Regions from separate parts of the Pantoea sp. X-Soil-ISGK-275 genome, predicted to be linked through region 1. Evidence: predicted binding sites of a transcription regulator. Region 1 holds the regulator's gene; each other region holds the start of a gene.
What was found. The regulator LexA, encoded in region 1, represses DNA repair genes until DNA is damaged. The targets are predictions, from matches to a motif close to TNCTGTATGTACATACAGNA.
Positions count from the first base shown of each region.

Region 1 (5,637 bases):
GCTGATCGCGTTTACCTTCGATCACCGTCATATCGTCATCGGTAAGCTTGCCCCACTTCTCTTTAAACTTACCTTTAAACTGCTTCCAGTTTCCGCTCGCTTCGTCTTTGTTCATAATAATCCTCCACTACATCCTGAGTGAGATAGATATATTGCCTGCTTAGCTGGCGATATACCCAGACAACGCGCTACTCATGTGCGCCGTATAAGGTAATTGTAGTAGCCGCTTCGCAGTTTGCAGAGAAATACAGATTAATCTGTAGGTTACGCTTCGCTTATTCAGGCGTTGAACCAGCTATTGCGCAGCCAGTGACCGCGCCAAATCAGCCACAGCGTCAGTCCGCGTAACGCCAGGAACACCGTCACTGCCAGCCATAAACCGTGATTGCCAAGCCATGGCAACGTGAGCAGCGCTAGACCGTAGCCGATTGCCGCTATCACCATGCTGTTGCGCATCTCACGACCGCGCGTCGCGCCGATAAACATGCCATCCAGCAAATAACACCAGACGCCAATCAGCGGCAGAATCACTTGCCAAATCAGATAGCGGTCGGCCATCTCGCGTAGCGCTTCCAGTGACGTCAGCATCGCCACAATTTGCGGACCGGTGAACGCATAAATCAGCGCAAAGATTGCTGCAACGAAGCAAGCCTGACGACAAGCCGCATGCCAAATCAGCAACAGCCGACTGCGATCTTTGGCCCCAACCGCTTCACCCGAACAGGCTTCAACCGCATAGGCAAAACCATCCAGCGCGTATGCGGTAAAAGTGAGAAACATCAACAGCACCGCATTGACCGCCACCACATCCGGGCCAATCCGCGCGCCAAGGATGGTGAGTGACGCGAAGCAAATTTGCAGCATCAAAGAACGCAGCATAATGTCGCGATTGAGGCGGAATAGCCGCGCCGCATCGCCACGCCAACTGCTTTTAAGCAGAGTAAAATGGATACCGCGCATGTTCAGCACGCGCGCCACCATCCACAAACCCACGCCCAGCGTGACATATTCTGCCAGCGCGGTGGCCGCCGCCGCGCCAGCCACACCCCAATGCAGTTTGAGTACGAACAGCAGATCAAGCAGGATATTCACCAGATTGCCGATGATCAGCAGCACCATCGGTGCGCGCGCATACTGCACGCCTAGCAGCCAGCCAAGAATCACCAAATTGGCTAAGGCTGCGGGGGCACTCAGCCAGCGAATCTCAATAAATATTTGCGCCTGCTGCTGCACTTCCGGGCTGCCGCCCATTAAAGCTGCCGCCAGGCTGCTTACCGGCGTTCGCAGCACCATAAACAGCACGCCAAAAACCAGGGCAATCAGCAGCGGTTGCGTTAAGGCGCGCGCCAGCGCGGTTTTGTCATTGGCGCCAAATGCCTGAGCGGTCAATCCGGTGGTGCTCATGCGCAGGAATAGCAGAAGCATAAAGATGAAGCTGGTCGCTGTTGTGCCCACGGCGACGCCACCGAGGTAAATCGGGCTATCGAGATGACCAATAACGGCGGTATCCACCACGCCCAGTAACGGGACGGTGATATTTGACAGGATCATCGGCAGCGCTAGCCGCCAGAGTGTTTTATCTGAAGAGGAAAACAGCTGCATCAGCCCATTCCGTTGTGTGCGGTAATCAGCGTAATGGCGCCAGCATGAGCCGCAGAAAGAGTCACAGAGAAGTAAAACAGCAGACTGCGGTCAGCGCAAATTCGCACCGCCGCAGTTGGGGAGGATCAGAAACTGATCAGAGCCACTCGCCGTTGCGTACAATCCCGACAGCTAAACCTTCAATGGTTAGCGACTGCTCACGGGTATCAACGACAATCGGCTGGAAATCGGTGTTTTCCGGCAGCAGATGGACAATCGCGCCCTGCTTTTTCCAGCGTTTCACGGTGACTTCATCATCAATGCGCGCCACGACAACCTGGCCGTTACGCACTTCCTGCGTTTTATGCACGGCTAACAGATCGCCATCCATAATGCCGATATCTTTCATCGACATGCCGCTCACGCGCAGCAGGAAATCGGCACTCGGTTTGAACAGATTCGCATCCACCTGATAGTGGGCTTCAATATGTTCCTGCGCCAGCAAGGGTTCACCGGCAGCGACGCGACCAATCAGCGGCAACCCTTCGCTTGGTTCTTCTTCCATTAGTAAACGAATCCCGCGCGATGCGCCGGAAACAATTTCAATTACGCCTTTACGCGCCAGCGCTTTCAGATGCTCTTCAGCAGCATTGGGCGAGCGAAAACCCAGTTGCGCAGCAATTTCCGCACGCGTTGGCGGCATGCCCGTCTGGTTAATATGGTCGCGAATCAGGTCATAGACCTGTTGCTGCCGTGCAGTTAACGCTTTCATCCCGCCCCCTGGTTGTTTATACAGTCGCTGTGAGTATATACAGGTATTCGCGAAATGAAAACCGTAACAGAGGGAAAAATCAGCGGTTTGATGAATCTGGAATCCCTATCTCAAATGCGTCCAGAGCAGCGCGATCCAGACGAACAGAGCCAGTAAGATAGTCAGCAATACGGCGGCCGATCCCATATCTTTGGCGCGGCCCGCGAGCGGATGTTGTTCCTGCCCGATGCGGTCGACCACCGCCTCGATAGCGCTATTAAGGATCTCAACGATGATAACCAGCACCACCGAGCCAATCATCAAGATGCGGGAGAGGGTATCTACATCCAGCCAGCACGCCACGAGAATGGCCACCAGCGCGGCAACGGCTTCCTGCCGAAATGCGGCTTCATGCTGCCATGCGGCACGTAGGCCCTGCCAGGAATAACCGGCTGCTTTCACTATTCTTATTAAACCGGTGACGTTATTTGCCATGTCTATGGAACCCTTGAACTATTTTGACGTCAATGTGTGGGCAGTTTGAGGCGGCAGAGCCACAGACCTTCGCTGCGCTTTCTGGTATGCTTGCCGCGCTTTGCTAACAAGAGGCTTAAAGTTGTCTATGTCAGGTTGGCGTAAACTCTATTACAAATTATTGAATTTACCACTCTCTATTTTGGTAAAAAGTAAGGTCATTCCGACCGATCCCGTTTCTGAACACGGGATCGATCCGACACGTCCGGTGATGTATGTTTTGCCTTATGATTCAAAGGCTGATCTGCTCACGCTGCGTGCTCAATGCCTGAAACATGATCTGCCCGATCCGCTGGCTCCGCTGGAGATCGATGGCACCCTGCTGCCGCGCCACGTGTTTATCCACGATGGCCCACGCGTGATTCCCTATTTCGTGGCCAATCCCGAATCGGTGAAGTTGTTCCACGATTATCTGGATTTGCACCGCAGCAACCCGCAACTCGACGTGCAAATGCTGCCGGTCGCGGTGATGTTTGGTCGCGCGCCGGGACGTGAAACATCCGGTGAATCCACGCCGCATCTGCGCGTGCTGAATGGCGTGCAGAAGTTCTTCGCCATTTTGTGGCACGGCCGCGACAGCTTTGTCCGCTTCTCGCAAACCGTTTCGCTACGCCAGATGGCGACCGAACACGGTACCGATAAGTCGATTGCGCAGAAGCTGGCTCGCGTGGCGCGCATTCATTTTGCCCGCCAACGTCTGGCTGCGGTCGGCCCGCGTCTGCCTGCACGTCAGGATCTCTTCAACAAGCTTTTACAGTCCAAAGCGATTGAAAAAGCGGTAGAAGATGAAGCACGCAGCAAAAAGATTTCGCATGAGAAAGCCCAGCAGAACGCCATCGAAATGATGGAAGAAGTGGCGGCGAACTTCTCTTACGAAGCGATTAAGGTCACTGACCGCGTGATGGGCTGGCTGTGGAGCCGCCTGTATCAGGGCATCAACGTACATGGCGGTGAGCGCGTGCGTCAGCTGGCGCAGGATGGTCATGAGATTGTCTATGTGCCCTGCCACCGCAGCCACATGGATTATCTGCTGCTCTCCTACGTGCTTTATCATCAAGGCCTGGTGCCGCCGCACATTGCTGCGGGGATCAACCTGAACTTCTGGCCAGCCGGCCCGATTTTCCGTCGCCTGGGCGCGTTCTTTATTCGTCGTACCTTTAAGGGCAACAAACTCTATTCCACCGTGTTCCGTGAATATCTCGGCGAGCTGTTTAGCCGTGGTTACTCCGTTGAATATTTTGTGGAAGGCGGACGTTCGCGTACCGGCCGTTTACTGGACCCGAAAACCGGCACCCTGTCGATGACGCTGCAGGCGATGCTGCGTGGCGGCAGTCGCCCGATCACCTTCGTGCCGATCTACATCGGTTACGAGCACGTGATGGAAGTGGGCACGTATGCCAAAGAGCTGCGTGGCGCGGCCAAAGAGAAAGAGAGCTTCCTGCAGATGGTGCGCGGCTTGCGTAAGCTGCGCAATCTTGGTCAGGGCTACGTTAACTTCGGCGAACCGCTGCCGTTGATGAACTACCTGAACAAAAACGTGCCGGACTGGCGCGATGCGATTGATCCTATCGAACCGCAACGCCCTGCGTGGATGACACCTGCTGTGAATGACATTGCGGCGAAGCTGATGGTGCGCATTAACGAAGCCGGTGCGGCCAACGCCATGAACCTGTGCGTGACTGCGCTGCTGGCGTCACGTCAGCGTTCATTAACTCGCGAACAGCTGATTGAGCAGTTAGAGTGCTACACCCAACTGCTGCGCAACGTGCCGTATTCGCCAGAAGCCACGGTGCCCGATATGAGCGCCGAAGCGCTGCTTGACCACGCGATGGGCATGAACAAGTTCGAGACCGAGCAAGACAGCATTGGCGACATTATCATTCTGCCGCGCGAGCAGGCAGTGCTGATGACCTACTATCGCAACAACATTCATCACATGTTAGTGATGCCATCGTTGATTGCCGCCATCGTGCAGCAACATCGTGAAATCAGCGAAGCAGAGCTGCTGCGTCAGGTGAGCCTGGTATATCCGATGCTAAAGAGCGAGTTGTTCTTACGCTGGGACAAGGCGGAGTTGCCTGCACTACTTAACGCACTCTGTGCAGAGATGGCGCGCCAGGGCCTGATCACCTTGCAGGATGGTCAACTAAGAATGACGCCGGCACGTCACCGTTCGCTGCAACTGCTGGCGGCGGGTATTCGTGAGACGCTTCAGCGCTTCGCGATTACCTTCGCTATCCTCAGCGCGAAACCGGCCATCAACCGTGGCACGCTGGAGAAAGAGAGCCGCACCCTGGCTCAACGCCTTTCTGTATTGCACGGTATCAACGCACCCGAGTTCTTTGATAAAGCGGTATTCACTGCATTGGTACTTACGCTGCGTGATGAAGGTTATATCAGTGACAAAGGCGATGCCGATGCGGAACGCAGCCATATGATGTGGCAGATGCTGGCGGAGCTGGTCACCAGCGATGTCCGTCTGACGATTGAGAGCGCGGTCACCCACGATTAGTAGGCGACATGAAAACACAAAGGCGCACTTCGGTGCGCCCTGCTAAGTCCTCGCTATTCTCCCACGATCCCTCCTGCCTGATGACTCATCTCGGTCGCCATGAATGGCGACCCTACGAGACTTGTAGCGATGGCGAGTCAAAATTATGCCTTGATGGTGCAGCGCGGGTGTTGAGGCGACATCCCAACTCGCTGAACGAGTGAGGGATTCCAGGGCGAGCCGCATGGATGCGGCGAGAGGTGGCGCTGAGCAGGAGCGA
Region 1 is NZ_AP035976.1:375,579-381,215, reverse strand. Features, by position in the region: gene AC6I8A_RS01690 (CsbD family protein) at 1-115, opposite strand, end outside; gene dinF (MATE family efflux transporter DinF) at 280-1,602, opposite strand; gene lexA (transcriptional repressor LexA) at 1,739-2,353, opposite strand; gene AC6I8A_RS01675 (diacylglycerol kinase) at 2,459-2,827, opposite strand; gene plsB (glycerol-3-phosphate 1-O-acyltransferase PlsB) at 2,955-5,378, shown strand.

Region 2 (5,637 bases), 140 kb from region 1:
ACTAACGCCACTGTTCATTTTGAGATCGTTACCGTGCCGTTACTGATCGTTACCACCATTCTGTGGGCTTTTTCCTTCAGTTTAATCGGGGAATACCTCGCAGGTCAGGTGGATTCCTGGTTCTCTGTGTTAATGCGTCTGGCGCTCGCCGCCATCGTCTTCTTGCCGTTCCTGCGCTGGCGCGGATATCGTGCTTCCACCATCCTGCTGTATATGCTGGTGGGCATGCTGCAGCTCGGCATCATGTACCTGCTGAGCTTTGAAGCCTATCTCTATCTGAGCGTGACCGAATTCCTGCTGTTCACTGTGATGACGCCGCTGTACGTCACGCTGATCTACGATTTGCTCAGCCGACGTCCGCTGCGTATCGGCTATGCTTTCAGCGCATTGCTGGCGGTCATTGGTGCGGCGATTATTCGTTACGACAAAGTCAGCGATCATTTCTGGTTCGGCTTGCTGCTGGTGCAGGCGGCAAATATCTGCTTCGCCATCGGCATGGTGGGCTACAAGCGTCTGCAGGAAACCCGTCCGATGCCGCAGCACACCGCGTTTTCGTGGTTCTATCTGGGCGCAGTGATCATCGCGGTAATCGCGTGGAGCTTGTGGGGCAATCCGAACAAACTGCCCACCACCTCGCTGCAGTGGGGCATTCTGGTGTGGCTGGGCGTGGCGGCTTCAGGATTGGGCTACTTCATGTGGAACTACGGTGCGACGCAGGTGGATGCTGGCACGTTGGGTATTATGAACAACATGCATGTGCCTGCTGGCTTGCTGGTGAATCTGGCGATCTGGCAGGAGAAACCGCATTGGCCAAGTTTTATCGCCGGTGCCGCCGTGATTTTTGCATCCCTGTACGTACATAAACGCTGGGTGCTCGGCAAGACCACCAAAAGCCACGCCTAGGCCGAAAGGGAGGGGATAGCGCGGCAGAGAAGCAAAGCATCCGAGCCATGGATGGCGAGGCTGATCCACAGGGAAGTGGTTACTCTTTGCGATCTGCCGCGCTATCCCTGACCCGGCTCGAACAAAGAAGCGATTACGCTTTCTTAGCCGGACCGGGACGATGAATCATCGTCAAACCTTTCAGGAAATTACGCAGAATCTGGTCACCGCATTCGCGGAAATTCTTATGGTCTGGATTGCGGAAAATCGCGCCAACCTCAGCCTGTGAAATCTTAAAGTTCGCTTTCAGCAGCACATCCGGGATATCGGTGGTCTTCAGCTCAAACGCGATACGCAATTTCTTCATGAAAATGTTGTTATTCATGCGGCGCTCAATCGAAGGCGCGGGCGCATCTTCACTCTTACCGCGACGGTAAAAAATCAGACCGTTGAGGAAATAACCCATCAACACATCCGGCAGCTTACGAAACGCAGCATCGTCATCCTTCTTCATCCACGCCTGCACGTCTTCCAGCGGCACTTCACTCCCCGCTAAGGCAAAAATCTCCACCACTTTGCTATCGCTCAAATCAAGCATATAGCGCACGCTGCGCAGAACATCGTTACTCATCATGGTGAAACTCTCTTGGTCGCGGGTTGAGGCGGCGCATTATAGAGCAGGCGGGACAGGGATAACAGCGCGGGCGACCTTCGCCGCCCAACAACATCAGGATGAGAGGGTTTGCAGTGAGCCGGGACGCGCGGCATCGCGCACGAAGGGCAGATGTTCACAGGCGTGCTGACGGGCAAACCGCACAAAGGCTTCCATCACCGGCTGACGCTGCTCGCCTTCGCGTACGGCGGCATACAGGCGGCTCCACAGGCCATCACCCAAAGTCTTGGTCACCACCAAACCTTGCTGCTCAAAATTCTCGACCACCCAATGTGGCAGCGCGGCGATGCCCATGCGTGCCGACACCATTTGAATCAGTAACAGCGTATTGTCCACGCTCTTCAAAGCCGGGCTTACGCCCGCAGGCTGCAGGAAATGGCGCCACACATCTAAACGCTGACGCTGAACCGGATAGATCATCAATACCTCATCGGCCATATCTTCCGGGGAAATATGCTCAAGCTGCGCCAATGGATGATCCGGTGCCATCACCAAACGCACTTCAAAATCGAACATCGGTGAATAGAACAATCCGCTGCGCGGCAGAATATCGGAGGTCAACACCACATCCAACTCGCCCTGCTGCAATGCGGGTTGCGGATCAAAGGTCACACCGGATTTGAAATCCATCACTACCTGCGGCCAGCTCTGGCGGAAATTATTCAGCGCAGGCGTCAGCCACTGAATACAGCTGTGACACTCAATGGCGATACGCAACGTGGCCTGATGCGGCTCATGACACGCCTGCAAAGCCTGTTGAATCTGCGGCAAAACCTGCTCGGCCAACTGCAGCAAAATCTCTCCCTGCGGCGTAAAACGCAGCGGCTGGCTTTTGCGCACAAACAGACGAAAGCCCAGCCGCTGCTCCAGATCGCTGAACTGGTGAGACAACGCCGATTGCGTCTGATGAAGCTGTGAGGCGGCGGCGGCTAACGAGCCGGTGTTCCGTAACGCCTGCAGCGTCCGCAGGTGTTTGAGTTCGATCATGAGAATCCTTCACATCGAGATTGAACAAATTGCGCTTGAGGAACATACAGTACCCGCAGATTATGGCGGTGTAAACATCTGGACGGCTAAACATCTCTGCACCCTACTCAGTTAAGAATATCTGGAGAACAGAAAATGACCATTCTGAACCACACTCTCGGTTTCCCTCGCGTTGGATTGCGTCGTGAATTGAAAAAAGCACAGGAAAGCTACTGGGCAGGTAAAAGCTCACAGGAAGAGCTGCTGGCGGTGGGGCGCGAACTGCGCGCCCGTCACTGGCAACAGCAGAAAGAGGCGGGAGTCGATCTGTTGCCGGTCGGTGATTTTGCCTGGTACGATCACGTGCTGACAACCAGCCTGCTGCTGGGTAACGTGCCCGCACGCCACCAGAACAAAGATGGATCCGTTGATCTCGACACGCTGTTCCGTCTTGGTCGTGGCCGCGCACCAAGCGGTACACCGGCGGCAGCGGCGGAAATGACTAAATGGTTCAACACCAACTATCACTATATGGTGCCGGAATTCACGCAAGGCCAGCAGTTCAAACTGACCTGGACCCAACTGCTGGATGAAGTCGACGAAGCGCTGGCGCTCGGCCACAAGATTAAACCGGTGCTACTCGGCCCGGTTACCTATCTGTGGCTGGGTAAAGTGAAAGGTGTGCCTTTCGATCGCCTGTCATTGCTCAAAGACATTCTTCCGGTTTACCAACAGGTGCTGGCGGAACTGAAAAAACGCGGCATCGAATGGGTACAAATCGACGAACCTGCACTGGCGCTGGAATTGCCGCAGGCGTGGCGCGATGCATACAAACCGGCTTACGACGCGCTGCAGGGTGAAAGCAAACTGCTGCTCACCACCTATTTCGACAGCATCGGCCAGAACCTCGACGTGATCAAAGCGCTGCCGGTGCAAGGCTTGCACGTTGACCTGGTGCACGGCAAAGACGATATCCAGCAGCTTAATGGGCAGATCCCGGCAGATTGGCTGCTTTCTGTCGGCGTGATCAACGGCCGTAACGTGTGGCGCGCGGATCTCAGCAGCTGGTTTGAACGTCTGCAGCCGCTGGTGGGCCAGCGTCAACAATTGTGGATCGGATCATCTTGTTCGCTGCTGCACAGCCCAATCGATCTCAGCGTGGAAACGCGCCTCGATGAAGAGGTGAAAAGCTGGTTCGCCTTTGCCCTGCAGAAGTGTGCGGAGCTTGCACTGCTGAGTCAGGCGCTGAACAACAACGATGCCACTTCGCTGGTGGAGTGGAGCGCACCGATTCGTGCGCGTGCCAACTCCACGCGCGTGCATAATGCCGCAGTCGGCGAGCGTCTGGCGAAAATCCAGGCCAAAGATGTTGAACGTACCAGTAACTACACAGAACGTGCCAAAGCGCAGCGTAACCGCTTCAACCTGCCAGCATGGCCGACCACCACCATCGGTTCATTCCCGCAAACTACCGAAATTCGCGGCCTACGTCTCGACTTTAAAAAAGGCAACATTGATGGCGGTAACTACCGTACCGGCATCGCCGAACACATCAAACAGGCGATTGTTGAGCAGGAACGTTTGGGCCTCGATGTGCTGGTGCACGGAGAAGCAGAACGTAACGACATGGTGGAATACTTCGGCGAGAACCTCGACGGCTTCGTGTTCACCCAAAACGGCTGGGTTCAGAGCTACGGTTCACGCTGCGTTAAACCCCCGATCATCATCGGCGACGTGAGCCGTCCACAAGCCATCACCGTTGAGTGGGCGAAGTACGCGCAGTCGCTGACCGACAAGCCGGTGAAAGGCATGCTGACCGGTCCGGTAACGATTCTCTGCTGGTCATTCCCGCGTGAAGATGTGAGCCGTGAAACCATCGCCAAACAGATTGCGCTGGCGCTGCGTGATGAAGTGGAAGATCTGGAAAAAGCCGGGATCGGCATTATTCAGATCGATGAACCGGCACTGCGCGAAGGTCTGCCGCTGCATCAGTCCGATTGGGCCGCGTATTTGACCTGGGCGGTGGATGCATTCCGTCTCAATGCCGCCGTGGCGCAGGATGACACCCAGATTCACACCCACATGTGTTATTGCGAGTTCAATGACATTATGGATTCGATTGCCGCGCTGGATGCGGACGTCATCACCATCGAAACCTCACGTTCCGATATGGATCTGCTGGATACCTTCAAGGAGTTCGACTATCCCAACGAAATCGGTCCGGGCGTGTATGACATTCACTCACCGAACGTGCCGAGCGTGGAGTGGATGGAAGAGTTGCTGCGCAAAGCGGCGCAGAGCATTCCGGAAGCGCGTTTGTGGGTGAATCCAGATTGTGGCCTGAAAACCCGGGGCTGGACGGAAACCCGTCAGGCATTGGCGAATATGGTCAAAGCGGCGCAAAACCTGCGGGGTGAAACGGCTTAGTCGCGGTAAATGAGATGGGGGCGCAGAGGCGCCCCTTTTTATTAGGCGTTCGGCGCCACGCCATGCTGCGCGAACCACGCCAGCATGCGTTGCCAGCCATCTTTGGCGGAATCGGCGTGATAGCTGGCACGATAATCCGCGTTGAAAGCATGTCCGGCATCCGGATACACCACGATCTCTGCCTTGGCATTGGCGGCGTGCAGCGCCTGACGCATCTTATCAATGCTTTCCAGTGGGATGCTCTCATCCTGACCACCGTAAAGACCCAGCACCGGCGCATTTAAATCGACCGCAACATCAATCGGATGCTTCTGCTGCTTCAACGTCTTTTCACCGTCTAAGCGGCCATACCACGCCACCGCTGCGCGGACCTGGGGATTGTGCGCGGCAAACAGCCAGCTAATGCGTCCGCCCCAGCAGAAACCGGTAATCGCCAGACGACGGATATCACCATCGTGGCGCGTGGCCCAGTTGGCCACATGATCGAGATCGGACAACACCTGCGAATCTGGAACTTTGCTCACTAGCTCTTTGAACAGCGTGGGAATATCGTTGTAATCGTTGGGATCGCCTTCACGAAAATAGAGTTCGGGCGCGATCGCCAGATAACCTTCCAGCGCCAGACGGCGGCAGACATCGCGGATATGCTCGTGCACGCCGAAAATCTCCTGCACCACCAACACCACCGG
Region 2 is NZ_AP035976.1:232,766-238,402, forward strand. Features, by position in the region: gene AC6I8A_RS01040 (carboxylate/amino acid/amine transporter) at 34-903, shown strand; gene AC6I8A_RS01045 (YehS family protein) at 1,037-1,516, opposite strand; gene metR (HTH-type transcriptional regulator MetR) at 1,610-2,542, opposite strand; gene metE (5-methyltetrahydropteroyltriglutamate--homocysteine S-methyltransferase) at 2,678-4,948, shown strand; gene AC6I8A_RS01060 (dienelactone hydrolase family protein) at 4,990-5,637, opposite strand, start outside.
Region 2: a site for LexA is predicted at 2,575-2,594, ahead of metR (HTH-type transcriptional regulator MetR). Genes of this name have one in related genera too.

Region 3 (5,637 bases), 1.2 Mb from region 1:
CGTTATGCCACTATCGCCTTCGGTGCGCTGCTGATTGCGGTTTACACCATGCTGGGCATCGGCTTGTTTCCCCAATGGTGGATGCAACCAGCGCTGCTGTTGATCGGTGCTCTTTGGTACAACTTGCTGACCTTTATCGGTCATTTGATGTTCCCGGTGCGCCCGGTACAGGAACAGCTGGCAGGCAGTTTTTCCCAGCTGGCGCGCTATCTGGAAGCCAAAGCGAACCTGTTTGATCCCGATGGCGGCGATCAGGATGACGCCACGCTGGTTGCGACGGCAATGGTTAACAGCCAGTTGGTAGCACAGCTAAATCTTACTAAAAGCACTATTCAAAGCCGTTTGCGCGGCGACCGCGGTTCACGCAGCACGCGCCGCAGCCTGCACTACTATTTTGTCGCGCAGGATATCCATGAGCGCGCCAGCTCCTCGCATCTGCAATACCATCTGCTGCGTGATAACTGGCGTTACAACGAAGTGCTATTCCGTTTCCAGCGTCTGATGAACATGCAAGCGCGCGCGTGTCGGCAACTGGCGGAGACCATTTTGCTGCGTCAGCCGTGGCATCACGACAGCCATTTTGAACGCACCTTTGAACGGCTGGAAACCGCGCTGCAACGCCTTCAGCAGAACGAGCCGCAGGATCCACACATTCATGCACTGTTTTGGCTGCTGCGTAATCTGCGCGCCATTGATGCGCAACTGGCGTCGATTGAATCAGAACAGATGCTGGCCGAACCGTCCCCGCAGAGCGATCACCATCTGTCACGCGAAGGGCTCAGCGGCTGGGCGGATATCCGCTTACGCCTGAGTCGCCATCTCAGCCCACAATCGGCCCTGTTCCGCCATGCAGTGCGTATGTCGCTAGTGCTGTGTGTTGGCTACGCCTTTATTCAAATCACCGGCGTCGATCGCGGTTACTGGATCTTGCTGACCAGCCTGTTCGTCTGTCAGCCCAATTACAACGCCACCCGACGACGCCTGGCGTTGCGTATTGGCGGTACCTTAGCCGGCATTGCCATCGGCCTGCCGGTATTGTGGCTGGTGCCCTCGATTGAAGGCCAGTTGGTGCTGATTGTACTGAGCGGCGTGCTGTTCTTCGCCTTCCGCCAGATTCAGTATGCGCAAGCCACTTTGTTTATCACTTTGCTGGTTCTGCTGTGCTTCAACTTGCTGGGCGAAGGATTTGAAGTGGCGCTGCCGCGCGTGGTGGATACCTTACTGGGCTGCGGACTGGCGTGGCTGGCCGTGGCCTTTGTCTGGCCAGACTGGCGTTTTCGCAAAATCACTGCTGTTGCCGATCGCACACTGAATGCCAACTGCCGCTATCTGGATGCGATTATGGAGCAATATCACCAAGGCAAAGACAATCGTCTCGCTTATCGCGTGGCACGCCGCGATGCGCATAATGCCGATGCCGAGCTGGCGTCAGTGGTGTCAAACATCAGTGGTGAACTCAAGCTACAACAGCCGCTACGTGAGAATGCGTTTCGACTGTTATGTCTGAACCACTCCTTCCTCAGCTATATCTCCGCACTGGGAGCGCACCGCGCACATCTCGCGGATACTACTTTACTGAACTTACTGGATGACGCAGTCTGCTTCATTGAAGATGTGCTGCAGATCGACCGGGTTACGGATACTCAAGCCACTGAGATGCAGCAGGCGCTAATGCAGCGCATGAACGAGATGAAAAACAGCCCGGATACACGCGCACCATTAGTGATTCAGCAATTGGGCTTGTTAGTCGCGCTGCTGCCTGAAATTGCCCGTCTACGCCGTACTCTCATCAATGACTAAAGCGATTGATGCTCCGCCGCGTGCTGGCGGAGCATTTTTAGATACCAGGTGTAAAGCTCTTGCCTGATGGCGCTGGGTAACGCCGCTTCATGATGTCCTGATATTGCACCTTCCAGCGCCAACAGCGTTTTTAACCCAATGTGCTTATTCACCGCGCGTAGTTTCAGCCAGCTTTGTCGCGAGCCTGTTTCACACAGCAATTGCACCGAACTGATCCCTACCTTATGCAGCATCAGCTCCAATCGCAGGCTTAAATTCGGCAGATCTTTCAAACGCAGCGAGACAAGTCTGGTCGCTGCTTCGTCCTGTGCGGCACGCAGAGAACATGCTGACAGCTGCAATAACTGTTCAGGGTTTTGCCACAATTGCGTATCCACTTTGAAGTAGCTCAGTGTCACCGGCACGCCACGCTTACGGTACACTAGCGGTTCCAGTGAACGCTGTGCGTTATAGACGTGAAGCGCCTCGCTAGCTCGAAGATAGAGTGCATCCTCATTGATATACGCAAAAATCACCTTCTCAACAGTCAGTGCATAACCACCAAATTGCGTGCGCGATTCAATTTTACCTAATGCCGCCAACTGCGCTTTCGATTGTTCAACTACCGGGTTATATCTCTTCATAACGCCCCCTTCAATGGATTCCATGCGCGGGAAATTTCCTATAAAAGCTCGCAGATTCATCTGGTTAGAAGATAAAAAAAACGATTTAGCTGTTCAATGAATAAAAGCAGACGGGAGGTATCTTGTGCAGAAATTGCGAGGCGTTTTCAGAAATTGAGGTTGATCTTTATCCAGGAAGCCATTACTGTACATCCATACAGTTCATTACTGAGTGATTAAATTATGCGTACTCATTTCTCTGGCTCTGCTGACCGTTCACATCGTTTCGCTTCATCCAGCTTAGCGCAACCTTCGCTGGGTGGAATCACTGAACTGCGCTCCAGCGAACAACCTGGAATGATGCAACTTATACTGCTGCCGGTACTGAAACAGCTGAGCGAGCAATCGCGCTGGCAGCTGTGGCTCACTCCAGCGCATAAGTTGAATCGTAGCTGGATGCAGCAGTCAGGATTGCCGTTAGAAAAGAGTATGCATATCACCGAATCTGAGCGTTTTAACACCGTGGAAAGTATGGTGAAGGCATTACGTACAGGCAATTACAGCGTGGTTCTAGCCTGGATTCCGTACGAATTGAGCGATGAAGAGCGTCTAGAATTGGAAAAAGCCGCGGCAGAAGGTGAAGCACTCGGTCTGATTTTGCGTCCGCAGGGAGGTCAATACGCCCCTTCCAGACAACCTAACTCCGCAAAAATTCCGTCTGAATTGTTTCATTAAGTAAATTCCAGGAATTTTCTCAGCATTTTTTTTGCATAAGTTGCATCTAAGCTACTGATTCTTTTCCCGCCAGCTATGACAATGGCTTAGACGCTTTTTTGTTTTCTAATACCGAAGATTTAGCCAGGTGATTTGTTAAAATGTGTGTATAAATCGCTGTTTTTTTGCTGCCCGGCGTCACATCATACTTGTAAGTTTCCAATCTCGTTGTAGACTTTAGCTCGCCAGGGTGCTCAATAACCTCCGTTTTTTCGGTAGAGTCAAAAGCGAGCGTTTAGACCCGGCGAAGGATTAACACAAAGAGCAACCTTTTTGCTCATTGCCTATTTGGATGATAACGAGGCGCAAAAATGAAAAAGACAGCTATCGCAATTGCAGTGGCACTGGCTGGCTTCGCTACCGTAGCGCAGGCCGCACCTAAAGATAACACCTGGTATACCGGTGCTAAACTGGGCTGGTCTCAGTATCACGATACTGGTTACTACGGTAACGGTTACGCGAACAACGACGGTCCAACTCACGAATCACAGCTGGGTGCTGGTGCATTCGCTGGTTACCAAGCTAACCCGTACCTGGGCTTCGAGCTGGGCTACGACTGGTTGGGCCGTATGCCTAACAAAGGCAACGTGACCAATGGCGCGTTCAAAGCACAAGGCGTTCAGCTGGCTGCTAAACTAAGCTACCCAATCACCGAAGACTTCGATGTCTACACCCGTCTGGGTGGTATGGTATGGCGCGCAGACTCTACTCAGAACACCGATGGCGTTCGTCACAGCGACCACGACACCGGCGTTTCTCCGCTGGCTGCTGTTGGTGTTGAATATGCGCTGACCAAAAACTGGGCGACTCGCCTGGACTATCAGTGGGTTAACAACATCGGTGACGCAGGTACCGTTGGTACACGTCCAGACAACAGCATGCTGAGCGTCGGCGTTTCTTACCGTTTCGGTCAGGAAGATGATGCAGCGCCAGTTGTCGCTCCGGCTCCAGCTCCAGCGCCAGTTGTTGAAACCAAGCGTTTCACTCTGAAGTCTGACGTTCTGTTCACCTTCAACAAGGCAACTCTGAAGCCAGAAGGTCAGCAGGCTCTGGACCAGCTGTACAGCCAGCTGAGCTCAATGGATCCGAAAGACGGTTCTGTTGTAGTACTGGGCTTCACCGATCGCATCGGTTCAGAGCAGTACAACCAGAAACTGTCTGAGAAACGCGCTCAGTCTGTAGTTGATTACCTGGTATCTAAAGGTATCCCTTCTAACAAGATCTCTGCACGCGGTATGGGCAAATCTAACCCAGTTACTGGCAACACCTGTGACAGCGTGAAAGGCCGCAATGCCCTGATCGACTGCCTGGCGCCAGACCGTCGCGTTGAAATCGACGTGAAAGGTATCAAAGACGTTGTAACTCAGCCACAGGCTTAAGTTATCACGCAGTAAAAAACCCCGCTTAGGCGGGGTTTTTTTATGGCTGAATGTAATGAGAACGAAAAGAACTCTACTCTTTTTCCGAACCACCATTCCTAAGGATCGCCCGAAGATCTTGTTTCAGCGTAGACATCTGGCTGGCATACTTCTCTTTGCGTTCAGCATCTTCAATCAACTGGACGATAGTTTCTGACAGCGTATTACTGCGACGCTGCGCCAATCCCGCCAGTCGCTGCCACACCAGATATTCCAGATCGATCGATTTCTTACGCGTATGTTGATGCTCGGCATTAAAGTGACGCTTACGGCGCGCACGTATCGTCTGCTTGAGACGATTCTCCAAATCAGGATGAATGTGCTGGGCGATCCACTCGTTAACCTCAACCGGGCTGTTTTCCATCGATAGCAGCGTATCAACCGCAGCTTGCGCCGCGCTAAGCTCAAGATGACGGGTGATCAGTTCACCCTCCCGATGCTTTTTCACCAGGTATTTCCACTTCCATCCACTTTCAAGATTTTCGAGTTGCTGGTATTTCATCGGAATCTCATCGTGATCACGTAACAAACTAAGAATAACAGCTTTTTTCCTGGATGCAGCAAGGAAAAACATGTTGCAGCCGTCACAATCCGGGCCGGAACTCCGCCGTGATTAACCGGGTTGATTCCTGTATAATCGCGCTTTTCCTAAATCAGACTAATGCGAATATTTTGACCAGCACTCAAATTACGTGGCAAGCCCTGCAGCCGGATAGCGACCGCTACCAATCCATTTTCTCGAACGTCTCACTGGAAGATTGCGATAGTCTTGCCGCGGTTCAGCCGCGTCTGCTGAATGCGCTGGCGCATTTGCATCATCAAACCCTGGGTTTCCCACTGCTGCTGTTGCGCAGTCAGGAAAACAGCGATTACCTGGCCTGCATCGCCGATGCAGCGCAACGTTTCCAGCCGGATGAGATTGCTCTCTACGGTGGTGACTATCATGTGATGGGCGATAACGTTAGCCTGCTCGCGCCAACCGATATCAATCGCCCGTTCACCAGCCAGGGCGGCGTGCATTTCGCCGACTGGATTGAAGCTGA
Region 3 is NZ_AP035976.1:1,600,424-1,606,060, reverse strand. Features, by position in the region: gene yccS (YccS family putative transporter) at 1-1,800, shown strand, start outside; gene AC6I8A_RS07390 (TfoX/Sxy family DNA transformation protein) at 1,797-2,423, opposite strand; gene sulA (SOS-induced cell division inhibitor SulA) at 2,646-3,137, shown strand; gene ompA (porin OmpA) at 3,488-4,555, shown strand; gene matP (macrodomain Ter protein MatP) at 4,629-5,096, opposite strand; gene AC6I8A_RS07370 (AAA family ATPase) at 5,150-5,637, shown strand, end outside.
Region 3: a site for LexA is predicted at 2,606-2,625, ahead of sulA (SOS-induced cell division inhibitor SulA). Genes of this name have one in related genera too.

Region 4 (5,637 bases), 1.0 Mb from region 1:
TCCGCAACAGCGACGCGCTGGCGTTACAGCGCTACAGCAGCCTGCCGTTAAGCTATGAGCAGGTGAACCCGCTGGCGTTTGTTGAGCCGACCTCGCCGCATATCATTAGCGCGGAAGAGGGCAGACCGATTACTTTTTCCACGCTTTCAGCAGGCTTGCGCGCGCTAGAGCAGCAGGCGGAATGGGTGCTAGTTGAAGGCGCAGGCGGATGGTTTACGCCGCTGTCGGAAACGCAAACGTACGCCGATTGGGTGGAAGCCGAGCAGTTGCCGGTAATACTGGTGGTGGGCGTGAAACTGGGTTGCATCAACCATGCGATGCTCACCGCCGAAGCGGTTAAAGCGCGCGGATTGCGCCTTGCGGGCTGGATTGCCAATGATATTCAACCGCCCGGCAAACGCCATCAGGAGTATATGGCTACGCTGCGTCAGCGCATTGATGCGCCGTTCCTTGGTGAGATTCCGCACCTTAGCGATGAGGCCGAGCAGGCCGAATGTGGGCGTTATTTGAGGTTGCCGCAATAAATAACCCAGGTCGCCATTCATGGCGACCTGGCTACATCGTCACGTCGCGGTCAGCCACTTATTCACCGTCAAATCATCCAGCTGCGCCACTTTGCCATGCGCCACGTTACGTCCGCGATGCAGCAGCAAGAAATAATCGGCGACGCGGCGCACAAACGACACGTGCTGCTCCAGCAGCAGAATGGTTAAACCATACTCACGGTTTAGCCGACGAATCAGATTGCCCATCTCCTCTTCCAGCCACGGCGACATCCCTTCCGTTGGCTCATCCAGAATCACCAGCTTGGGTTGCAGCACCAGCGCGCGCGCCAGTGCCAAATGTTGCTGTTGCTCCATCGGCAACTCGCCGCTGCGCTGATGGCGCAATGAATAGAGCGCCGGAAACAGATCAAATACCATTTCCGGAATAGCGCGGCTACGATCGTCCTGCGCCGCCATCAGGGCGATCAGCAGGTTATCCTCCACGCTCATCTGCGAGAAAATATGCCGTCCTTGCGGCACGTAACCAATGCCGGTGCGCGCGCGCAGCTCGGCCGGTTGCAGCAGCAAATCTTCCGGCGGCGCGCCATCTTCCTGCCAGGTCATTGAGCCGCTGTTAATCGGCAGGCGGCCCATAATGCAGTTCACCAACGTGGTTTTGCCCATGCCGGGGCTGCCCAGCACACCGGTGCAGGTGCCCGGCGGCAGATCGAGATCCACATCCCACAGAATGTGATTTTGACCGTAAAACTGATTCACCGAACGTAAACTCAGCATCTGACATCCTCCTTCCAGATTATTAGCCTGAATGCTCCCGCTCTGTGTCGTCTGGCATACAGTCGTGCACGATTGATGGACACCGCTGTCGTCGGCAAGCGCCGATATGGACTCGTCACTCCATATAGCAAACACTGCAATTCCCAGGCCAGGTTAGGAATTCAGGCCGTTCTGCGTCGCAAACCTGACAAATCAACCGCTAAAAGTTGAGAAATACTTAACAATTGCCGGCGGTGATAAATGAGCTGCACTTTGACGGTGCTAACGGCTTAACGTTTCTGGTGCATTTGATCGTTCGTAAGGCAATAACCGGGGAAATAAATGGCCTTAAGGCTGGCTTTTCTCCAGGTAAGGAGAGGTAAACCGGGAAAAAGAAGGGTTAATGCGACACGCAGGAGGAGAAAAATAAATGCGAAAAAATTTTTTTTCGCGCTTAAGAATGGGCGGGAGAAAATTATACACAGCCGATGGGCTCGGGGCTGGATTCACTTATCCACCATTACTGTGGATAACCTTGTGCATTAGCGACTGAAAACCGTGTGCAAGCGAGTAAATTCGCGGCCTTCATACATTATGATGAGAAACTGGGCTTTTGAGTCAATGTCAGTAAAAACAGTAGGTTAGTTAAAATCAAGCATGCGAATTATCTGGCTTGTCATCGGACTGCAATTTAATGACACTCTATTGACAAATGTTAAAAGCGTCCTCCGCTTGGGGATAACATTGCGCAACAAGCGCTTGCTGGCTGCCGCTTAAATTGCACTGAAGAAAATCCGCTTCAGATTCCATTATCGTGCAAGGTTACTGTAATTATGTCCAGTATTTTTTTCTGGCAAATTCGCCATAGCAGAGTAGAATTAGCAGCCTGCCCGCCGACTTCATCTGCTGGAACCGCTAAAACATGAGCAAAGTCTTTAAACTCAACTCCGCTTTCAAGCCTTCAGGCGATCAACCTGAGGCGATTCGCCGTCTCGAAGAGGGGCTGGAAGATGGACTCGCGCATCAAACGCTGTTGGGCGTGACGGGCTCGGGTAAAACGTTTACCGTGGCGAACGTGATTGCCGACCTTAACCGCCCGACCATGGTGCTGGCACCGAACAAAACCCTGGCGGCGCAGCTCTACGGCGAGATGAAAGAGTTTTTCCCGGATAACGCAGTGGAGTTTTTCGTCTCTTATTACGATTACTACCAGCCTGAAGCCTATGTGCCGAGTTCTGACACCTTTATTGAGAAAGATGCCTCGGTGAATGAGCACATTGAGCAGATGCGTCTGTCGGCGACCAAAGCGCTGCTGGAGCGTCGTGATGTGATTGTGGTGGCATCTGTTTCGGCGATCTACGGTCTGGGCGATCCCGATCTCTACCTGAAAATGATGCTGCACCTGACGCGCGGCATGATTATCGATCAGCGCAGCATTCTGCGTCGCCTGGCGGAACTGCAATATACCCGCAACGATCAAGCCTTCCAGCGCGGCACCTTCCGCGTGCGCGGCGAAGTGATCGATGTATTCCCGGCCGAATCGGACGACATTGCGCTGCGTATTGAACTGTTTGATGAAGAAGTTGAGCGGCTGTCGCTGTTTGATCCGCTCACCGGGCAAATTGATTCGGTGATTCCGCGCTTTACCGTCTATCCAAAAACGCACTACGTGACGCCGCGTGAGCGCATTCTTAAGGCGATGGAAGAGATCAAAGATGAGCTGGTGGTGCGCCGCAAAGTGCTACTGGAGAACAATAAGCTGCTGGAGGAGCAGCGTATTTCCCAGCGCACGCAGTTCGATCTTGAGATGATGAACGAGTTGGGTTACTGCTCCGGTATCGAAAACTACTCACGCTATCTCTCCGGGCGCGGACCGGGCGAGCCGCCGCCGACTTTGTTTGACTATTTACCGGCGGATGGTTTGCTGGTGGTCGACGAATCGCACGTTACTATTCCGCAGATTGGCGGCATGTATCGTGGTGACCGCGCGCGTAAAGAGACGCTAGTGGAATACGGCTTCCGCCTGCCGTCGGCGCTGGATAACCGCCCGATGAAGTTTGAAGAGTTTGAAGCGGCCGCGCCGCAAACCATTTATGTGTCGGCCACGCCGGGCAATTACGAGCTGGAAAAATCGGGCAGCGAAGTGATTGATCAGCTGGTGCGCCCAACTGGCTTGCTGGATCCGGTGCTGGAAGTGCGTCCGGTGGCGACGCAGGTTGACGATTTGCTGTCGGAAATCCGCAAGCGTGTCGAAATCAACGAGCGCGTGCTGGTGACGGTACTGACCAAGCGTATGGCGGAAGATCTCACCGAATACCTTGTGGAGCACGGCGAGAAGGTACGCTATCTGCACTCGGATATCGATACCGTAGAACGTATGGAGATCATCCGCGATTTACGGCTCGGCGAATTTGATGTGCTGGTCGGCATCAACTTGCTGCGAGAAGGCCTGGATATGCCGGAAGTGTCGCTGGTAGCAATTCTTGATGCCGATAAAGAGGGCTTCCTGCGTTCCGAGCGTTCGCTGATTCAGACCATTGGCCGCGCCGCACGTAACATCAACGGCCGGGCGATTCTCTACGCCGACAAAATCACGCCGTCGATGGAGCGCGCGATGGGCGAAACCGAGCGTCGTCGCGAGAAGCAGCAAAAATACAACGAAGAGAACGGTATCGTGCCGCAAGGGCTCAACAAGAAGATCACCGATATTCTTGAGCTCGGCAAAAACGTGGTGAAAACGCGCGGCAAAGGCAAAACCGCGTCACGCACTGCGGCAGAAGCGGAAGCCAACTATATGGCGCTTACGCCGCAGGCGATGCAGAAGAAAATTCACGAGCTGGAAGGGCAGATGCAGCAACACGCGCAGAACCTGGAGTTCGAAGAAGCCGCCAGCGTGCGTGATCAGTTACATCAACTGCGTGAGCTGTTTATTGCGGCTTCGTGATGGTAGTAACCAGGTCGCCATAATCGTAATGGTTGTAACCAGGTCGCCATAAATGGCGACCCTACACGGCCTGAATCGCGTGTTCCAGCGCGATGCGCAGCAGCTGGCGGTCGTGGCGATATTTGATGTCGGCGGCTTCCAGCGGTTCGCGAATGATTAAGCGCTCTTCCACGCCGCGAATATCGGCGGCTGGACTGACTACCACCGCATCAATCACCCGCTTGCCAATCGCTTTCTCCATGATCGCCAATTTATCGGCCACATTCAGGCTGGCTGCCGCCGGGCTCAGTTCGCGGCCCAGATTACCAATAAACACCATGGTGGCAGGTGTACGACGCAGCGCGCGCGCCATATCTTCCATCAGCAGAATCGGCATCAGGCTGGTGTAGAAGCTGCCGGGGCCAATCAGAATCAAATCCGCTTCGCCAATCGCCTCAATCGCTTCACGGGTTGGCAACACATTCGGATGTAACATCAACTCTTCGGGCGGCTGCTTCATCTCATCAATTGCCGTTTCGCCGTACACCATATTGCCTTCGCCATCCTGCGCCACCAGATCGACCGGCTGTTCCGACATCGGAATCAGAAACGCATCGACCTTGAGCAGATTGCGGATGATGTTGATGGCTTCGAGCGGGCGCACGCTGAGATGATCAAGCGCCTTCAGCATCAGGTTGCCGAGGTTGTGTCCGGCCAGCTCGCCATTGCCGGTGAAGCGATACTCAAACATCGCGGTGGCGACGCTCGGCTCGGTGATCAGCTGGTTGATGCAGTTGCGCATATCGCCCCACGCAATGCCGCCTTCCGAGCGGCGAATGCGGCCGGTGGATCCGCCGTTATCGGTGGTGGTGACAATGCCGGTTAAGCGCGAGCCTAACGGTGCCAGCGCCGACATCACGCGGCCCAAACCGTGTCCGCCACCTAATGCCACTACGCGGTCCAAATCTGCCAGGGTTCGATTCATGTTTCTCCTTTGTCACTGACGTCCTCGCGTTGAGGCGTAGTTGAACTGATGTGCATCAATATCTGTGATGCATTTTACCGTATCCTGTCGCGAAAATGCGGTGAAAAATACGTTATACATCAAGATATATAGCGAAATTCACTGATGGATGCGAATCGCTAATCGCGCTACCATTCGTTTTAACCGTGTTGTCCATAATGACAACAAACTCCCAAGCCTGGTTTCCTAAGTCGTTAACGATATGGAAGGCAGGCCGCAGCCTTGAGCTGCCAGGGTGCAGAAAGAAATGACTGCATCTCCCGACTTTGGAAAGGTGTTCAGGTGCCACAATTTACAGATGCCTACGCGCGCAGCTTTTACTATCTGCGCCTGTCGGTCACGGATGTGTGTAACTTCCGTTGTACCTACTGCTTGCCGAATGGCTACAAGCCGAACGGTTCGAACAATAAAAGCTTTCTCTCGCTGGATGA
Region 4 is NZ_AP035976.1:1,373,783-1,379,419, forward strand. Features, by position in the region: gene bioD (dethiobiotin synthase) at 1-524, shown strand, start outside; gene AC6I8A_RS06390 (ABC transporter ATP-binding protein) at 564-1,280, opposite strand; gene uvrB (excinuclease ABC subunit UvrB) at 2,182-4,203, shown strand; gene AC6I8A_RS06400 (gluconeogenesis factor YvcK family protein) at 4,265-5,167, opposite strand; molybdenum cofactor riboswitch at 5,364-5,500, shown strand; gene moaA (GTP 3',8-cyclase MoaA) at 5,489-5,637, shown strand, end outside.
Region 4: a site for LexA is predicted at 2,083-2,102, ahead of uvrB (excinuclease ABC subunit UvrB). Genes of this name have one in related genera too.